DNA from 4 places in the Pseudomonas sp. FA117 genome. Region 3 is predicted to be linked to each of the others. Evidence: riboswitches for the same ligand, from Rfam matches in the RefSeq annotation. Region 3 holds a riboswitch; each other region holds the start of a gene.
The links. Region 3 has a riboswitch for cobalamin ahead of AC1TXO_RS10905 (TonB-dependent receptor). Riboswitches for the same ligand answer to the same signal wherever they lie in the genome.
Positions count from the first base shown of each region.

Region 1: another riboswitch for cobalamin. It lies ahead of AC1TXO_RS12440 (ABC transporter ATP-binding protein); the one in region 3 lies ahead of AC1TXO_RS10905 (TonB-dependent receptor).
Region 2: another riboswitch for cobalamin. It lies ahead of AC1TXO_RS13915 (CbtB domain-containing protein); the one in region 3 lies ahead of AC1TXO_RS10905 (TonB-dependent receptor).
Region 4: another riboswitch for cobalamin. It lies ahead of cobO (cob(I)yrinic acid a,c-diamide adenosyltransferase); the one in region 3 lies ahead of AC1TXO_RS10905 (TonB-dependent receptor).

Region 1 covers NZ_CM170675.1:2,713,926-2,717,641, forward strand. The annotation lists gene AC1TXO_RS12430 (FecCD family ABC transporter permease) at 1-218, opposite strand, end outside; gene AC1TXO_RS12435 (ABC transporter substrate-binding protein) at 218-1,186, opposite strand; gene AC1TXO_RS12440 (ABC transporter ATP-binding protein) at 1,183-1,959, opposite strand; cobalamin riboswitch at 2,068-2,274, opposite strand; gene AC1TXO_RS12445 (hypothetical protein) at 2,323-2,493, opposite strand; gene AC1TXO_RS12450 (efflux transporter outer membrane subunit) at 2,658-3,716, opposite strand, start outside.
Region 2 covers NZ_CM170675.1:3,026,426-3,030,141, reverse strand. The annotation lists gene AC1TXO_RS13925 (cobalamin biosynthesis protein) at 17-409, opposite strand; gene AC1TXO_RS13920 (CbtA family protein) at 409-1,101, opposite strand; gene AC1TXO_RS13915 (CbtB domain-containing protein) at 1,112-1,297, opposite strand; cobalamin riboswitch at 1,396-1,616, opposite strand; gene AC1TXO_RS13910 (hypothetical protein) at 1,783-2,514, shown strand; gene AC1TXO_RS13905 (alpha/beta hydrolase) at 2,527-3,411, opposite strand; gene AC1TXO_RS13900 (metal-dependent hydrolase) at 3,603-3,716, shown strand, end outside.
Region 3 covers NZ_CM170675.1:2,361,566-2,365,281, reverse strand. The annotation lists gene AC1TXO_RS10915 (GNAT family N-acetyltransferase) at 1-470, shown strand, start outside; gene AC1TXO_RS10910 (outer membrane beta-barrel protein) at 541-1,287, opposite strand; cobalamin riboswitch at 1,450-1,652, shown strand; gene AC1TXO_RS10905 (TonB-dependent receptor) at 1,765-3,716, shown strand, end outside.
Region 4 covers NZ_CM170675.1:1,498,072-1,501,787, reverse strand. The annotation lists gene AC1TXO_RS07085 (cobyrinic acid a,c-diamide synthase CobB) at 1-1,103, opposite strand, end outside; gene cobO (cob(I)yrinic acid a,c-diamide adenosyltransferase) at 1,100-1,711, opposite strand; cobalamin riboswitch at 1,857-2,078, opposite strand; gene AC1TXO_RS07075 (hypothetical protein) at 2,216-2,794, shown strand; gene AC1TXO_RS07070 (C40 family peptidase) at 2,838-3,374, opposite strand; gene AC1TXO_RS07065 (C40 family peptidase) at 3,510-3,716, opposite strand, start outside.

The sequences.
Region 1 (3,716 bases), 350 kb from region 3:
AGCACCCGGGGGGCGCGGATCTGCCAGACGATCTGCGCCTGGCCGCGGCTCCAGTCGCCGGCTTGATCCAGGCCCACCTGCTGCAGGACGATGCCGAGCACCTTGCCCAGCTCCACCTGTGCCGAGCCGAAGCCCAGCGACAGCAGGCACGACAGCAGCAGGGCCAGGAGCAGCGAGACGATCAGCAGGCGATAGCCGGCAGGGCTGCGGATCGGCATCAGTGACGGGCCCCGGCGAACAGTTGCGGATGCAGGGCGCCGGCCAGGGTCTCGATGGCCTGGGCGTTCTCCACCGAGGGCGTGACCTCCAGGTACGACAGGACCACGAAGCGCTGCTTGCGGATCGCCTCGACGCTGCCCAGCGCCGGGTGCTGCAGGAGGAAATCACGTTTCTGCTGCCACGAAGTCGGGCCGTAGTCGACGATGACGATCACCTCCGGGTCGCGCTCCACCACGCTTTCCCAGTTGACCTGGGTCCAGCTGGCGCTCACGTCGCTCATCACATTGTCACCACCGGCAGCGCTGATCAGAGCCTGCGGCATGCCCAGGCGCCCCGAGGTGGTGGGGCGGTCTTCGCCGCTGTCGTAGAGGAACACCCGTGGCCGTTGCCCGGCCTGGGCCACTTGCGCCGCGACCCGTTCGACCCGCTGGCGCAGCTGGCTGACCAGCACGCTGGCGCGCTCGCGCACATCGAATATCCGACCCAGGTTGTCCAGGTCGCGGTACAGGTCTTCGAGGCTGGCCTGGCGCTGCGGCATGATCCACGAGCACGACTCGCTCAGCTCGTACACCGGGATACCGAATGGCGCCAGGGTCTGGGGCGTGACCGGGCCGCCGATGCGCATGCCATAGCTCCAGCCGGCCAGGAAAAAGTCGGCATCGGCATCGAGCAGGTTCTCCACAGACACATAGCGCGGTGCCAGCTCCGGCAGGCCTGCCAGCGCCTCGCGCAGGCTCGGGTCGAGGGTCTTCCAGCCGCTGATGCCGCTGTAGCCGGCCATGTGATCGCGCAGGCCCAGGGCCAGGAGCATGCCGGTGAGGTTGATGTCGTGGCTGACGGCGTGCTGCGGCGCGTGGGTGAAGGTCACGTCACGGTCGCAACTGCGTACGGTCAGCGGGTAGCTTTCGGCCTGGGCGAACAGGGGCAGGGCGCTGAGCAGGGCCAGGCAGGTGAGCAGCGGTTTCATGCGGGGCTGATCCAGGTAATGCGTGGATGGGAGGCCAGCGGGTGGCGGTCGACCAGGGCCTGCACGCCGAACACCTCGGCCAGGCATTGCTCGGTCAGCACCTGCTCCGGCGTGCCATGGGTGACGATGCGGCCGCCGTCGATCACGTACAGGCGGTCACAGAAGGCGGCTGCCAGGTTCAGGTCGTGGAAGCTGGCCAGCAGGCTCAGGCCGGTACCGCGCAGTTGCTGCAGCAGGGCCAGCTGGAAGCGGGGGTCGAGATGGTTGGTCGGCTCGTCGAGAATCAGCAGGCGCGGCTCCTGGACCAGCGCCCGGGCCAGCAGCACGCGCTGCTTTTCGCCGCCCGACAGGCAGACGAACGCATCCAGGGCGCGGGGCAGCAGGCCGAGCCTGGCCAGGGTGTCGTCGATCAGGCCCGGGTCGCCGTCGCCGTCGAACCAGCCCAGGTGCGGCGTGCGGCCCATGGCCACGACATCGCGCACGGTCAGGCCGAAGTCCTCGGGAAATTCCTGCAGCATCACCGCGATACGCTGCGCTACCCAGCGTGGGTTGCGTTGCCAGATGTCTTCGCCATCGAGCTGGACCTGGCCAGCGTGCGGGCGATTGAAGCGGTAGGCACAGCGCAGCAGGCTGGTCTTGCCGCTGCCGTTTGGGCCGATCAGGCCGACGAACTCGCCGGCGCCGATCTGCAGGTCGATGTTCTCGAGCAGGGCGCGCCCACCGCTGTGCGGCGACCAGTGCAGGCCTTGGATATGCAGGGTGGGGCGTGACATGAGCGGACCGTCGCAGGGTGAGTGAAACCCGAACGGTGGATGCGCGTGGAGGCGTCGCGCAGGCAAGGCTGCCGCGAAGACCGGCCCACGCCCGCCCACCGCGGGTGTTGCCAACTGCAGTGACAGGCCGGTCTCCGGGCTTGCGAGGGGCGTGAGGCACTCACCTTCCCATGCCGCAGGCACAGTGGTGTATCGAATGCGTCGCTCGCTTACCGTTGCGGGGGCAGCGCCGGACTGGTCGCACTGGGCGAGGCACCGGCTTCCCGTTTAATCCCCGACACGGCGGTCGTGGACACCTGAAACAAGGGGCGCATCTGAGCATTTATGGGCAGGGGAGTCAACCGCGGCCCGGGCCGCAGGCGCTCAGGCACCGGACTCCGGATCGCTGGCCGGCACGCCGGGGCGATTGTCTTCATCCTCGTTGAGGTCAGGGTCCACGTCCGGGTCATCGACGCGGTCGTTGCGGGGCTCAGGCTCGAGCTCGGGCCAGTCGCTCTGAGCGTCGCCGCCGCCCATCCAGTGCTTTTCGTTCATGACGTCCACCCTCGCTGGGTTGAAAAAAGGCCCACCCGCAGGCGGGCCAACACAGGAGTGAGGGGCCGCCCTTGGGCAAGCCCTCATTATCTGGGAGTGGCTGTCGAGCCAGTGCGGTCCATGCAACTGACGTCAGTGCCGACCGACGGTTGCGCAAGCGGGCTTCATGGATGGGGCGCCCAACCGCCGCCGAGGGCGGCGTACAGGTTGACCTCGGCGAGCAACTGGGCCAGCCGGTCGTTGATCAGCCCCTGCTGGGCGCTGAACAGCGAGCGCTGGGCGTCGAGGAAGGTCAGGCTGCTGTCGACGCCGATGCGATAGCGGTTGCGGGCCAGGTCGTAGTAACGCTGGGTCGAATCCACCAGGTCACGCTGGGCCAGCAACTGGCGCTGGTAGGTCGCCCGCGCGGCAAGCCCGTCGGAGACTTCCTGGAAGGCCACCTGGATCGATTTTTCATAGCGCGCGACCTCGATCTGCTTTTGCAGGCGTGCGTAATCGAGGCTGGCACGCAGGCTGCCGGCTGTGAACAGCGGCAGGTTGATCTGTGGCTGGAACAGCCAGGTGCCGCTGCCGCCGTCGAACAGGCCGGACAGCTCGCGGCTGCTGCTGCCGGCATTGGCGGTCAGGCTGATGCTGGGAAAGAACGCTGCCCGGGCTGCGCCGATGTCGGCGTTGGCAGCGCGCAGCTGGTACTCGGCTTCGAGGATGTCGGGGCGACGCTGCAGCAGTGCCGAGGGCAAGCCGGCCGGCAGGCCGATCATCTGCTGCGCCGCCAGCGGCAGGCCTGGGTTGCCCTCGTCCAGGGGCACACCGACCAGCAGGGTGAGCTGGTTGATGTCCTGGGCCACCTGGCGCTGATAGCGGGCGACGGCGGCGCGGGCGCTGTCGACGCTGGTCTGCGCCTGGATCTGTTGCAGCGCTGACGCGGTGCCGGCGCGGCGCTGGCCTTGGGTCAGGCGCAGGCTCTGCTGGTCGGCGGCAAGGGTCTGGCGCGACAGTTCGAGCAGTTCGAGGTCGGCGCGCCAGGTCAGGTAGCCACTGGCGACACTGGCCACCAGGCCCAACTGCACGCTGCGCTGCGCCTGTTCGCTGGGCAGGTAGGTGAGCAGGGCCTTGTCGCTGAGGCTGCGCAGGCGGCCGAACAGGTCGAGCTCATAGGCGCTCACGCCCAGGGTGGCGGCGTAGGTCTGGGTGATGGCGCCGTCGCCGGTGCCGGTCATGCT
Region 2 (3,716 bases), 660 kb from region 3:
AATGAATGGAACGCGATTATCCGCTGCACGCCAGCGCAAGGGTAGCGCTGTCGAGCACTTGCCGGCTGACCCGCAGAACGGGATCCGCGTGCCGGTCGCCGGCCGCTGCCAGCGCGGCACTTTCGGCCACGCCCCAGCAGCCGGTGGCTTCGAAGGCAATCGCGGAGCGGTGGCTGAGTCGGGGAAGGTAGGGCTGTAGCTGCAAGGCCGAGTAGAACACCAGGGGTAGTCCGAGTCGTTCGGCCAACTGCCGCAACCCTGGCTCGTCGGCCTTAAGATCGATACTGGCAATACCTCGCAGCTCTGCCAGCGCCAGGCCGTTGTCGGCCAGGGTGCGCCGCAACAGGGTGTCCAGCACCTGCAGCGGACACCCTCGACGGCAACCGAAACCGGCGTACAGCGCCGTCATCAGGCCTGCGCGGATCGGCGGTAGAGCCAGGCGCTGATCAGGCCCAGGGCCACCCAGAACGCGGCATTGGTCAGCCAGGAGGCGACCTTGAACTGTGCCTCAAGCGCTTCGGGCGCCAGGCTTTCGTGGACTTCGGGCTGAGGTGCGCCGATCAGGTGAGGCACCACCAGCAACGCTGCGCCCAGCACCTTGAGCAACCAGTGGCGGGCGAACACCAGCAGTGCCAGGCCCACGGCGGTGGCGGCAGCGGTGCCGATCCACCAGGTCTGGCGCTGGGCCAGGTCGGCAGCGGCGGTGCCGGGCAGTTCCGGTGGCAGGCCCAGGGTTGGCGCCAGGCAGAACACTGCGAAGCCGCCCAGGCCCCACAGCGCGCCAGTGCTGACCCGTCCAGGCTCGCGCAGGCTGTACAGCGCCGCAAGAATCAGGGCAAAGCCGACCGCCACCACCAGGTTGCCGCCCGTGGTCGACAGCACGCGCTGCCAGCCGTCTTCCGGCGACCAGGCTTCTTCACTGTGTTCATGGCCTGCGCCGGCTTCGCCGCCGGCATGTTCGTGCTGTTCGGCCGGCGCGGCGTTCTCGTAGGTTTCAGCCTGCAGAATCAGCGGCGCGACCCAGAAGCTTTGCAGCAGGGTCAGCAACAGGGCGGCCAGCAGACCGCTGAAGCCCGCGGTTCGGGCAATACGCTTGATCATTGCTGGGCACTCAGTGGCAAGGGAAGGCGGCGCTGTGGCGCGTGTCGTGGGCCGCGTTGTGCACGGCCTCCAGGTGCGAGAACCCGGCGAAGTACACCAGGCACAGGCCCAGCAGGCTGGCGCCGACCGCGACCACGAGGCGCTGGCTGAGGCTGACGGGAGTGGCGATGCTGTGTTTGGCGCTGGTGACGGACATGACGCATTCCTCTGCTTTTTTTTCATGGCGACAGGAAGCGCGGCGACCCCGGACGAACATCGCCCGGGGTCAGCAACAGCGCCCGCCCACCGCGGGGTGTGATCAAGGTACGTCGGGCCGGTCTCCGGGCTGACGAGCAGGAGCGGGGCTCCCGGTGTGGCGTCACCTTCCCATGCCGTACTGCCGACACAGTGGATCAGACGCGCGCTCGCTTACCGTTGCGGGGGCAGCACCGGACTTGTCCGGCCCATGACTGGACCTGGACGCACCGGTTTCCCGTTTCACCCCTGTGCGGGGCACCCTACGTAATGTATTAGCAAATCACGGCCGTGTTTGGCCGTCAATTCTTGTTACGAAATGCTCGGCAAGTGCGGCGCGGTGCCCGCTTTGCGCGGTTCGCCGCACTTTTTCCGATTCCCAGGCTCTATCCATGGCCAGGCTGCGCCGATCACCGGCCCGGCCACTGACCCCGGATCCCGGAGCAGATGCCCGTTTCTGTCTTTCATCGCTGCACCCGCCTGTTGCTTGCGGGTGTCATGACCGGCCTGTGCGCCTGTACCGCGCAGGATGGCCGCGACCTGTTCACGCAGTTGGGCAATGGCCAGCCGAGCGAGTTGTTCCAGACCAGCGTCGACCGCATGGCGACCCTGTCGATGCGTGACAACCTGCAGAGCCTGTACCTGCTGATGAACAAGCTGTACCTGCGCAATCCCAACCAGTGGAGGCAGTCCGGCTACCTGGATGCCGCCACCGCCGAACGGCAGATCCGCCAAGCCATCGAGCAGCGCCAGCCGCTGCCGCAATTGGGCGAGCGCCGCGACCTGGCAGCCTTGAGCTATGCCTTGAGCCCGGAGTTTCGTGGCGACCGGGTCGGGGCGTTCATCTATGCCATCGGCAGCATGCTGGTCACCGCCCATGGCGGTCGTACCGAGTTCTACATGACCGACGCCATCGATCCGTTGTTCGTCAACAACGCTGCGCGCAACATCGAGAAGGCCACCTGGATGCTCAGCCAGCGCCAGGACGCCAACGGCGTTTTGCTGCTGTTCTCCAACGAAATCTCCGAGGAAGGCAGCAATCTGAGCTTCGCGGTCGAATTCGGCAAGATCGTCGCGCGCCTGGACCTGCTGGCGCAGATGCTCGACGAGCGCTACCGGCGTATCGGCCTCAACTATGCGCAAAGCCTGTTGTTGATGAACTTCCTGCCGGTGCAGTGAGTGTCGGCACGCTCAGAGCAACGCCTCGATTGCCCGCCGGTAGCGCTGACCCGCCAGGCTCATGCTGTTGTTGTGGGTGGCCCCGGGCACCAGCAGCAGGGTCTTGGGCTCCTGCGCGGCGTCGAACAGCGCCTGACTGAAACGTGGCGGGACGAAGCGATCATCCTGGCCGTGCACCAACAGCAGCGGCAGGCCGACCTCGGCGATCTTGCCCAGCGAGTCGAACTTCTGCGACAGCAGCCAGCGCACCGGCAGCGAGGTGTCGGCCACTGCGGTGGCAACGTCGCCAAGGGAGGTGAAGGTCGACTCCAGGATCAGCCCGCGCGCGGGGACCGGCTGGCCATCCTCACGCGCATGGCGGCTCAGTTCCGAGGCCAGTTCCACCGCCACCGCACCGCCCAGCGAATGGCCGAAGATCAGGCGTTTGCCCGCTACCGGCTGCAGCTGGGCGAAGCGCTCCCAGGCGATGCGTGCATCTTCGTAGACCGTGGCCTCGGACGGCAGGTCGCCCCGACTCTGGCCAAAGCCGCGGTAGTCCACGGCGAGCACCGAATAGCCCATGGCATGCAGTTGCTCGATGCGGAACAACTGGCCGGTGAGGTTCCAGCGCACGCCGTGCAGGTAGAGAATCGCCGGGGCATCGGCGCGCCTGGCCGGCCACCACCAGGCGTGCAGGCTCTGGCCGTCGGTGAAGCTGCGCGGGCGCAGGTCCAGTTCCTGCACCTCGGCCGGCAATCCGCGGAACCAGCTGGCCTGGCCCGGTTCGATGCGAAACACCAGTTCCCGCTCCTTGTGCTGGAGCACGGCGCAGCCTGCCGGCAGGCCCACCACCAGCAGGGTCATGGCCAGCCAGGCCAGCCAGCGGCGTTTGAAGTGGGTCAGCAGGGATTCGGTCATGGGCGTCTTCGGCAGCAGGGGAACCGTCGCGTTTTAGCAGAAGCCGTGGTCCGTAGGCAGGAAATTTCTCCCCAGTGGTTGCATGACATGTTTGCAAGCTGTTTCCCAGGCGCTGTTCGTGCCGCTCAGGGCCTTGCCCGAGCGGGTGCCTGAGGGTAGGTTTGCCTGATTCAACCGATGGAAGGCTCACCTTGGACTCGATCACCCAAGCCGTACTCGGCGCCGCGTTGCAAGGGACGGTGCTCGGCCGCATCCAGGGCCGTCGCTCGCTGCTGTACGGGGCGGCACTGGCCACCGTGCCGGAC
Region 3 (3,716 bases):
AGTTGTCGCAGCAGCAGGCGCGTCACCTGTGGCTGGAGATGCCGCTGCGCACCCTGGTGGCCGAGGAGGACGGCGAGTTGCTGGGTTCCTACTACCTCAAGGCCAATGCCGCAGGCCCCGGCGCGCACGTGGGCAACTGCGGGTACATGGTGACGCCGCAGGCACGCGGTCGTGGCGTGGCACGGGTGATGTGCGAGCACTCGCAGAAGCTGGCCCGCCAGGAAGGCTTCCTGGCCCTGCAGTTCAATTCGGTGGTGGCGAGCAACGAGGTGGCGGTGGCGCTGTGGCACTCACTCGGTTTCGAGACCGTCGGACGCCTGCCCAAGGCTTATCGCCATGCGACGCTGGGCCTGGTCGATTGCCTGGTGATGTACAAATGGCTGGCCGACGAGCCGGTGACGGAGAAGCCGGCGCTGCTGATCGGGCGCAAGAACATCGAGGCGCGGGTGTCGCGGCGACGGGGGCGTTAGCCCCGGTCACTGCGGTCTGCAGGAACGGCACACGCCCGCCCCTGCATGACGCATACAGCCATCTGAGGCATCAGAACGCCAGGCCGACCTTCACGCCAAACTCGTCACGCTTGAGCTTGTTGTTGTCGGCGACCGGCGAATCCTCGTCGAGCTTGTACTCGGTGCGGGTGTAGTACACGCCGGCCTGGATCGGCATGCCGCCCTGCTGGTTCATCAGCAAGGTGACTTCGGCATAGGGGTTGGTGCGGTCCTTCATGTCGACGCTGTCGCTGCCGAAATCGTCGACCTTCAGGCGCGCGCGACCATCAATGGTGTGACGTGCACCGACTTCGACACGCAGGGTCGAGGCGTCGAACTGGTGGTTGTAACCCAGGGCCGCCTTGGCGAACGGCGACTTGTAGGTCAGCTTGGTGTCCAGATCGTTGATCTCGGGCTCGAAGCGGGTCCAGCTGTAGCCGCCGCCGACGATGACGTCGACGAAGTTGCGCGCATCCAGCGCGGCACGCCAGCCAAGGTCGAGGTCGGCCTGGGCCTCCTTGAGCTTGTTGTCGTTCTTCTTGCCGTATTTGGCTTCGGCACCGATCTGGTAGATGAAGCCGGATTCGGCAGTCATCTTGTTGCCGAAGTTGGCGAACACACCGCCTTGGCCCAGGTGCTCCTTGTCGGAGTCGCCGCCGCCTTCGAACTTGAACTTGTCGTAGGAACCGAGCAGGCCGAAGGTGAACAGCGGGTCGGTGCTGGGGGCTGCCATCGCTGCCAGGGGGGCGCCGAGCAGGGCCAGGGCGCAGGTGTGACGCAGCAGTTTTCCAGTGAACATTCGCGAAAGTCTCCATGACGTGAATAAAAAAGGGCGAACGAGCGGTTCGAGACAACGCATGCAGGAAAAGTTCGAAAAAAATTCAATAAAAACGCGCAACCTCGCAGTCCTTCACAGATTTACGCCCATCCAAACGATTGACTCCCCTTGCGTTCGGTGGTCAGATGCGCGCCAGTTTCAGGTGTCCTGCGCCGCCGTGCGCAGGGTGAAACGGGAAGCCGGTGCGTCTTTGCAGACAAGTCCGGCGCTGTCCCCGCAACGGTAAGCGAGCGAAGCTTTCGACACACCACTGTGCATCTGCATGGGAAGGTGAAGGCTTCACGACCCTCGCAAGCCCGGAGACCGGCCTGACGCTTCAGTTGGCAAACCCGCGGTGGGCGGGCGCAGGCCGGTGTTCGCGTGCGCGCCTGCGTGCGTGTTGCTCGTCTTTGCGTTGTTTCCACCGGGCTCCATTCATTCCTGAACCCGTGGAACGACATGTCCCGACACTTCACGCTTCACACCCTGGCCGCCTGCATGGCCGTCTCCCTGCCGGCCCTGGCCGAGCAGCCGCAAGGCAAGGTCCTGGACCTGCCTTCGACCGCCATCACCGACACCCGTGACGAGCACACCGTCGACCTGGCCACCCCCACCCAGGCAGGTTCGCGCCTGAACCTCAGTGCCCTGGAGACACCGGCCAGCACCAGCAGCATCACGTCCGAGCAAATCCAGCAACGCGCCAACCTCACCGTGCAGGACGCCGTGACCCGCTCACCCGGCATCACCTCGGTCGGTACCCCGGGCAACGGCAACACCGCCCTCTCCGCCCGCGGTTTCACCGGCCATTCCTCGGTGATGACCCTGTTCGACGGTTCGCGCCTGTACACCGGTGCCGGCACCCAGACCTTCCCGGTCGACCCGTGGATGGTCGAGCGCATCGACGTGATCCGCGGCCCGGCCTCGGTGCTCTATGGCGAAGGCGCCACGGGCGCGGTGATCAACGTGATCCCGAAAAAGCCCTTCGACGGCGAGATCCGCAACCACCTGCGCCTGGGCTACGGCTCGTGGGATCGCCAGCAACTGGGCCTGGACAGCGGCGGCAGCCTGAGCGAACGCCTGAGCTACCGCCTGACCCTGAACAAGCAGGAGGGCAACGGCTGGGTCGACCGCACCGACTCTCGCAGCCTGGCCCTGAGCGCCGCCCTGCGCTTCGATGCCACCGACGACCTGAGCTTCACCCTGGCCCATGAGCGCGGCGATGCGCAGCCGGCCAACTATTTCGGCACGCCGCTGATCGACGGCCACCTGCGCGACAGCCTGCGCAAGAAGAACTACAACATCCAGAACGATGTGCAGCGCTACCACGACGAGTGGACGCGCTTCAATACCGACTGGACGATCAGCGACAGCGTCACGGCCAGCAACCAGCTGTACTACATCAAGAGTCGCCGGCATTGGCGCAATGCCGAGGACTACCAGTGGATTGGCGAGCAAGAGCAACTGCTGCGCAAGGGTTATCTGGAGATCAAGCACAACCAGGAGCAGATCGGTGATCGCCAGAGCTTCACCTTCGATCACTCGCTGTTCGGCTTGAACAGCAAGACCGTGGTGGGCGCGGAGTACAACAAGATCCGCTTCAATGTCGACAACAACTCGCCGTACAAAGATATCGGTGGCGACTATATCGATCCGTGGCACCCGGCGCCCGGTTGGTTCCAGAGCCAGAATGCAACCCGGCCCCAGACCCTCTCCACCACCCACACTTTCGCGTTGTTCGCCGAGAACCGCACCCAGCTCACCGATCGTCTGTCGCTGGTAACCGGTATCCGCCGCGACCAGAACCATATCGACCGTGACAACCTGATAGATGGCAGCCGCGTCGACCGCAGCCTGCAGGGCGGCAACTGGCGCGCCGGCCTGGTGTTCGCGGTGACCGACGACCTGTCGTTGTACGGTCAGTACTCCACCAGCGAAGACGGTGTGAACAACCTGATCAGCCTCAGCACGCGCCAGATCAACTACGACCTCACAGAGTCGAAACAGACCGAACTGGGCCTCAAGCAGCGGTTCTGGGACGGTCGTGGCGAATGGACACTGGCGGCGTATCACATCGTCAAGAAGAAGCTATTGGTGAATAACCCGGCGTCTGCTCTACATGAGCCACAGCAAGCCGGGCAGCAGACCTCCGACGGTGTGGAAGCAACGCTGGAACTGGACCTCGGCAATCAATGGCAAATGTCCGCGAACGCAGCGGTGGTACGTGCCAAATATGATGAGTTCAATGAAGTGGACGATGACGATGACGATGTCGTCCATGATCGCGCCGGCAACCGCCCGGCCAACGTCCCGCGCCGCACCGCCAACCTCTGGCTGAGCAAAGGCTTCGGCCAGACCGTCGACGCCGGCGTCGGCCTGCGCTACGTCGACCAGCGCTATGCCGACACCGCCAA
Region 4 (3,716 bases), 860 kb from region 3:
GGCAGCTCGACCGCCTGCAGCGCCAGGGCCGCCAGGCGTTTCTGCATCACCGCTTCGCCGGGCAGCAGGCCCAGCAGTTCGGCACGTTCACCGGCAACGTCGGTCAGCGCATCGAGCAGATACAGCATGCCACCACACTCGGCCAGCAACGGCTTGCCTTCGGCGTGATGGCCGCGGATCGCCTCGCGCATCGGGGCGTTGGCTGCCAGCGCGTGGTGGTGCAGTTCCGGATAGCCTCCGGGCAGGTAGAGGCTGTCGACCACAGGCAACTGCTGGTCGTGCAGGGGCGAGAAGAACACGAGCTCGGCGCCATGCTCGCGCAGCAGGTCGAGGTTGGCGCCATAGAGGAAGGCAAAAGCCTCATCCCGGGCCACGCCGATGCGTACGCCGACAAGGCTTGTGCCCGGCTCCACCGCTTGCGGCTCGACGAACGCCACCGGTGGCGGCAAGGCGGCATCGCAGCTGGCGCCCAGGGCTTCGGCGGCCGCGTCGAGGCGGGCGTCGAGGTCGTTCAGTTCGCTGGCCTGGACCAGCCCCAGGTGGCGGCTGGGCAGCTCGATGCCGCGTTCGCGCGACAACCCACCGTACCAACGCAGGCCTTCGGTCAGGCTGCCTTCGAGCAGCTGCGCATGGCGCAGGCTGCCGACCCGGTTGGCCAGCACGCCGGCAAACGGCAGGTCGGCCTGGTAGCGCGCCAGCCCCAGGGCCAGGGCGCCAAAGGTCTGGGCCATGGCCGTGCCGTCGATCACCGCCAGCACCGGCACGCCGAAATGCCGCGCAAGGTCGGCGCTCGACGGCGTGCCGTCGAACAGGCCCATGACGCCTTCGATCAGGATCAGGTCGGCTTCGGCAGCGGCCTCCCACAACAGGCGACGGCTTTCCTGCTCGCCGATCATCCACATGTCCAGCTGGTACACCGGCGCACCGCTGGCGCGCTCGAGAATCATCGGGTCGAGAAAATCAGGCCCGCACTTGAACACCCGGACCTTGCGCCCGAGGTTGCGGTGCAGGCGCGCCAGGGCGGCGGTGACGGTGGTCTTGCCCTGGCCGGATGCCGGCGCGGCAATCAGCACCGCCGGGCAGTGACGTGAGGCTCGAGTCACAGTTCGACGCCCTTCTGCGCACGGATGCCCGCCTGGAAGGCGTGCTTGAGCATGCCCATCTCGGTGACGGTGTCGGCCAGTTCGACCATTTCCGGCTTGGCCCCGCGACCGGTGACGATCACATGCTGCATCGGCGGGCGCGCCTGGATGTCCGAAAGCACCTGGTCGAGGTCGAGGTAGCCGTGCTTGAGAGCGATGTTCAGTTCATCGAGTACCACGAACTGTACCGAAGGATCCTGCAGCAACTGGCGAGAGACTGCCCAGGCCGCTTCTGCAGCGGCGATGTCGCGCTGGCGGTCCTGGGTTTCCCAGGTAAAGCCTTCGCCCATCACGTGATAGCGCACTTCATCGGGGAAGCGGCGGAAGAACAGTTCTTCGCCGGTGCTGTTGCGCCCCTTGATGAACTGCACCACCCCGCACTGCATGCCATGCCCGAGCGCGCGGGCGAGCATGCCGAAGGCCGAGCTGCTCTTGCCCTTGCCATTGCCGGTCAGCACCAGCAGCAGGCCGCATTCGTTGGGGGAATTGGCGATACGTTCGTCGATGATCGCCTTCTTGCGCTGCATGCGCGCCAGGTGGCGTTCGTCGCGTTCGGTGGATTCGCTCATCAGGGGTTCTCCGCAGGCTGTCGACGCGCCGGTGGGGCACTCGCGGGCGGGCACCAGGCAACGACAGATAAACAAGGCAGGCAAGCGAAGGGCGCGCGCAGGGGCCGTGGCAATAGCACGGGTCAGCGCGCATCACCCTCCGTGATGCCGTTGGCAGTGACAGGCCGGTCTCCGGGCTCGTGAGCCGGGCCCTGGCCCGAAACCGCGCGCCTTCCCGGGGGACGAATGCCCCAGTGGCCCTGCGCGATCTTGACTCACCTACCGTTGCGGGGGCAGCGCCGGATTCGCGCCTTGCTGGCGCCCACCGGCTTCCCAGTTTCACCCTGACGGAGCCGATCCGCAGAGCACCTGAAACACGCCGCGAAGGTTAGAGGGTTGCACCGGGAGCGTCAATTGAACACCGACGATGAACGGTTGATGTGGATGCTTGTCTCACTATCGAAGCAGTGATATCACATAGCCATCACCCAGCTGCACGCGACCATAATAAAAGGAGAGCGCGTCATGCAAGGCTTGATCATCCACAACCCGCACCTGGAATTCCTGCGTCCGGCCCTGGAACGCTGGGTCGACTGCATCGACCGTTTCAACCAGATCCATGGCGACGGCGATGCGCCCTACTGGCATGGCGCCCAGGCCAATGCCGGGATCCTCGCCGCCGCAGCCTGGCAGGCCGAGCTGGTGGCGCTGCAGCACTACCAGAGCAAGAAGCAGCGTGACGAAGGCGAGCGCGAGGGGCGCTGCGATCTGTCGATTGCCGGCGCCGAACACTCCATTCATCTGCACACCGAGCAGCGCTGGCCAAAGATTGCCCGCCTGGACCTGGCGGGCGCCCTGCAGGAGAGCGCGACCTTGGCGCGGCTGACCGCCTACCCCAGCCAGCTGAAGGCCGGAGCGCTGTTCGTCAGCCCATGGAAGGCGGGACAGCATGCCAGCCCGGAGGAATTGCAGGATCTGGTCGATGACTTGAACAAGCACACAGCCTGCGCAATTGCCTGGTACTTCCCGTATGCGTACCGCAAGTTGCATAACGAGTCAGGGCAGTATCATCCAGGGGTGGCGTTGTTGCTCAAGCAGGCTTGAGTACAGGGCTCGGGGGCTGCTGCGCAGCCCTTTCCCGACACCATCAGGGGTTCTGCGCGAGATGCCCCGGCGCCAACACCCGCTTGGCCTGCAGGTACGCCTTGGACCAGTAGCTGTTCGACAGGTAGTCGAGCCGCACGGTACCGCCGGTGGACGGCGCATGCACGAAGCGCCCCTCCCCCACGTAGATCCCCGCATGGCTCACCTGCGAGCCGCCGCCGGTGGCGAAGAACACCAGGTCACCGGACTGCAGTGAATTGATGTCAACGCTCGGGGCACGCATGACGATCATCTCGCGGGTCGAGCGCGGCAGGTTGATGTTCGCCGCACCGCGGTACACATAGCCGATCAGCCCGCTGCAATCGAACCCCGAATCCGGCGTGTTGCCGCCCCAACGGTACGGCGTGCCGACCAGGCCGATGGCACGGATCAGCACGTCGTCCGCCACAGGCGAAGATGAAGGCTGGTCGATGAAGGTGACCTGCGGCTTGACCACAGGGGCCGGAGCCGGAGCACGGCTGGAACAGGCGGCGAGCAGTGCCGCGAGGGAAAGGAGTGCGAAGCGCGTCAGCATCGTCATGGGTCAGAACCTGTCTGAGACCAATCGGCCGCAGCCGAAAAAAGAGTTAAGGATTTAGATTAGACGCTATTCGTAAATGCGCACGGCGGCTAGCTTTTCAGCTACGCCGCCGTGCGAGGATACAGCATTTTGATATCAGTTGCGCGACAGGGTGGTGGTCGGCGCCATGGCCAAGGCACGCTTGGCTTCGATGAAGGTCTTGCTCCAGTAACGGTCATCGAGGTTGTCGATGCGCACGCCACCGCTGCGGCGGCTGCTGGAGTGGATGAACTGGTTGTCGCCCAGGTAGATGCCGGCGTGGCTGACGCGGCCGCGACCGTTGGTGCTGAAGAACAGCAGGTC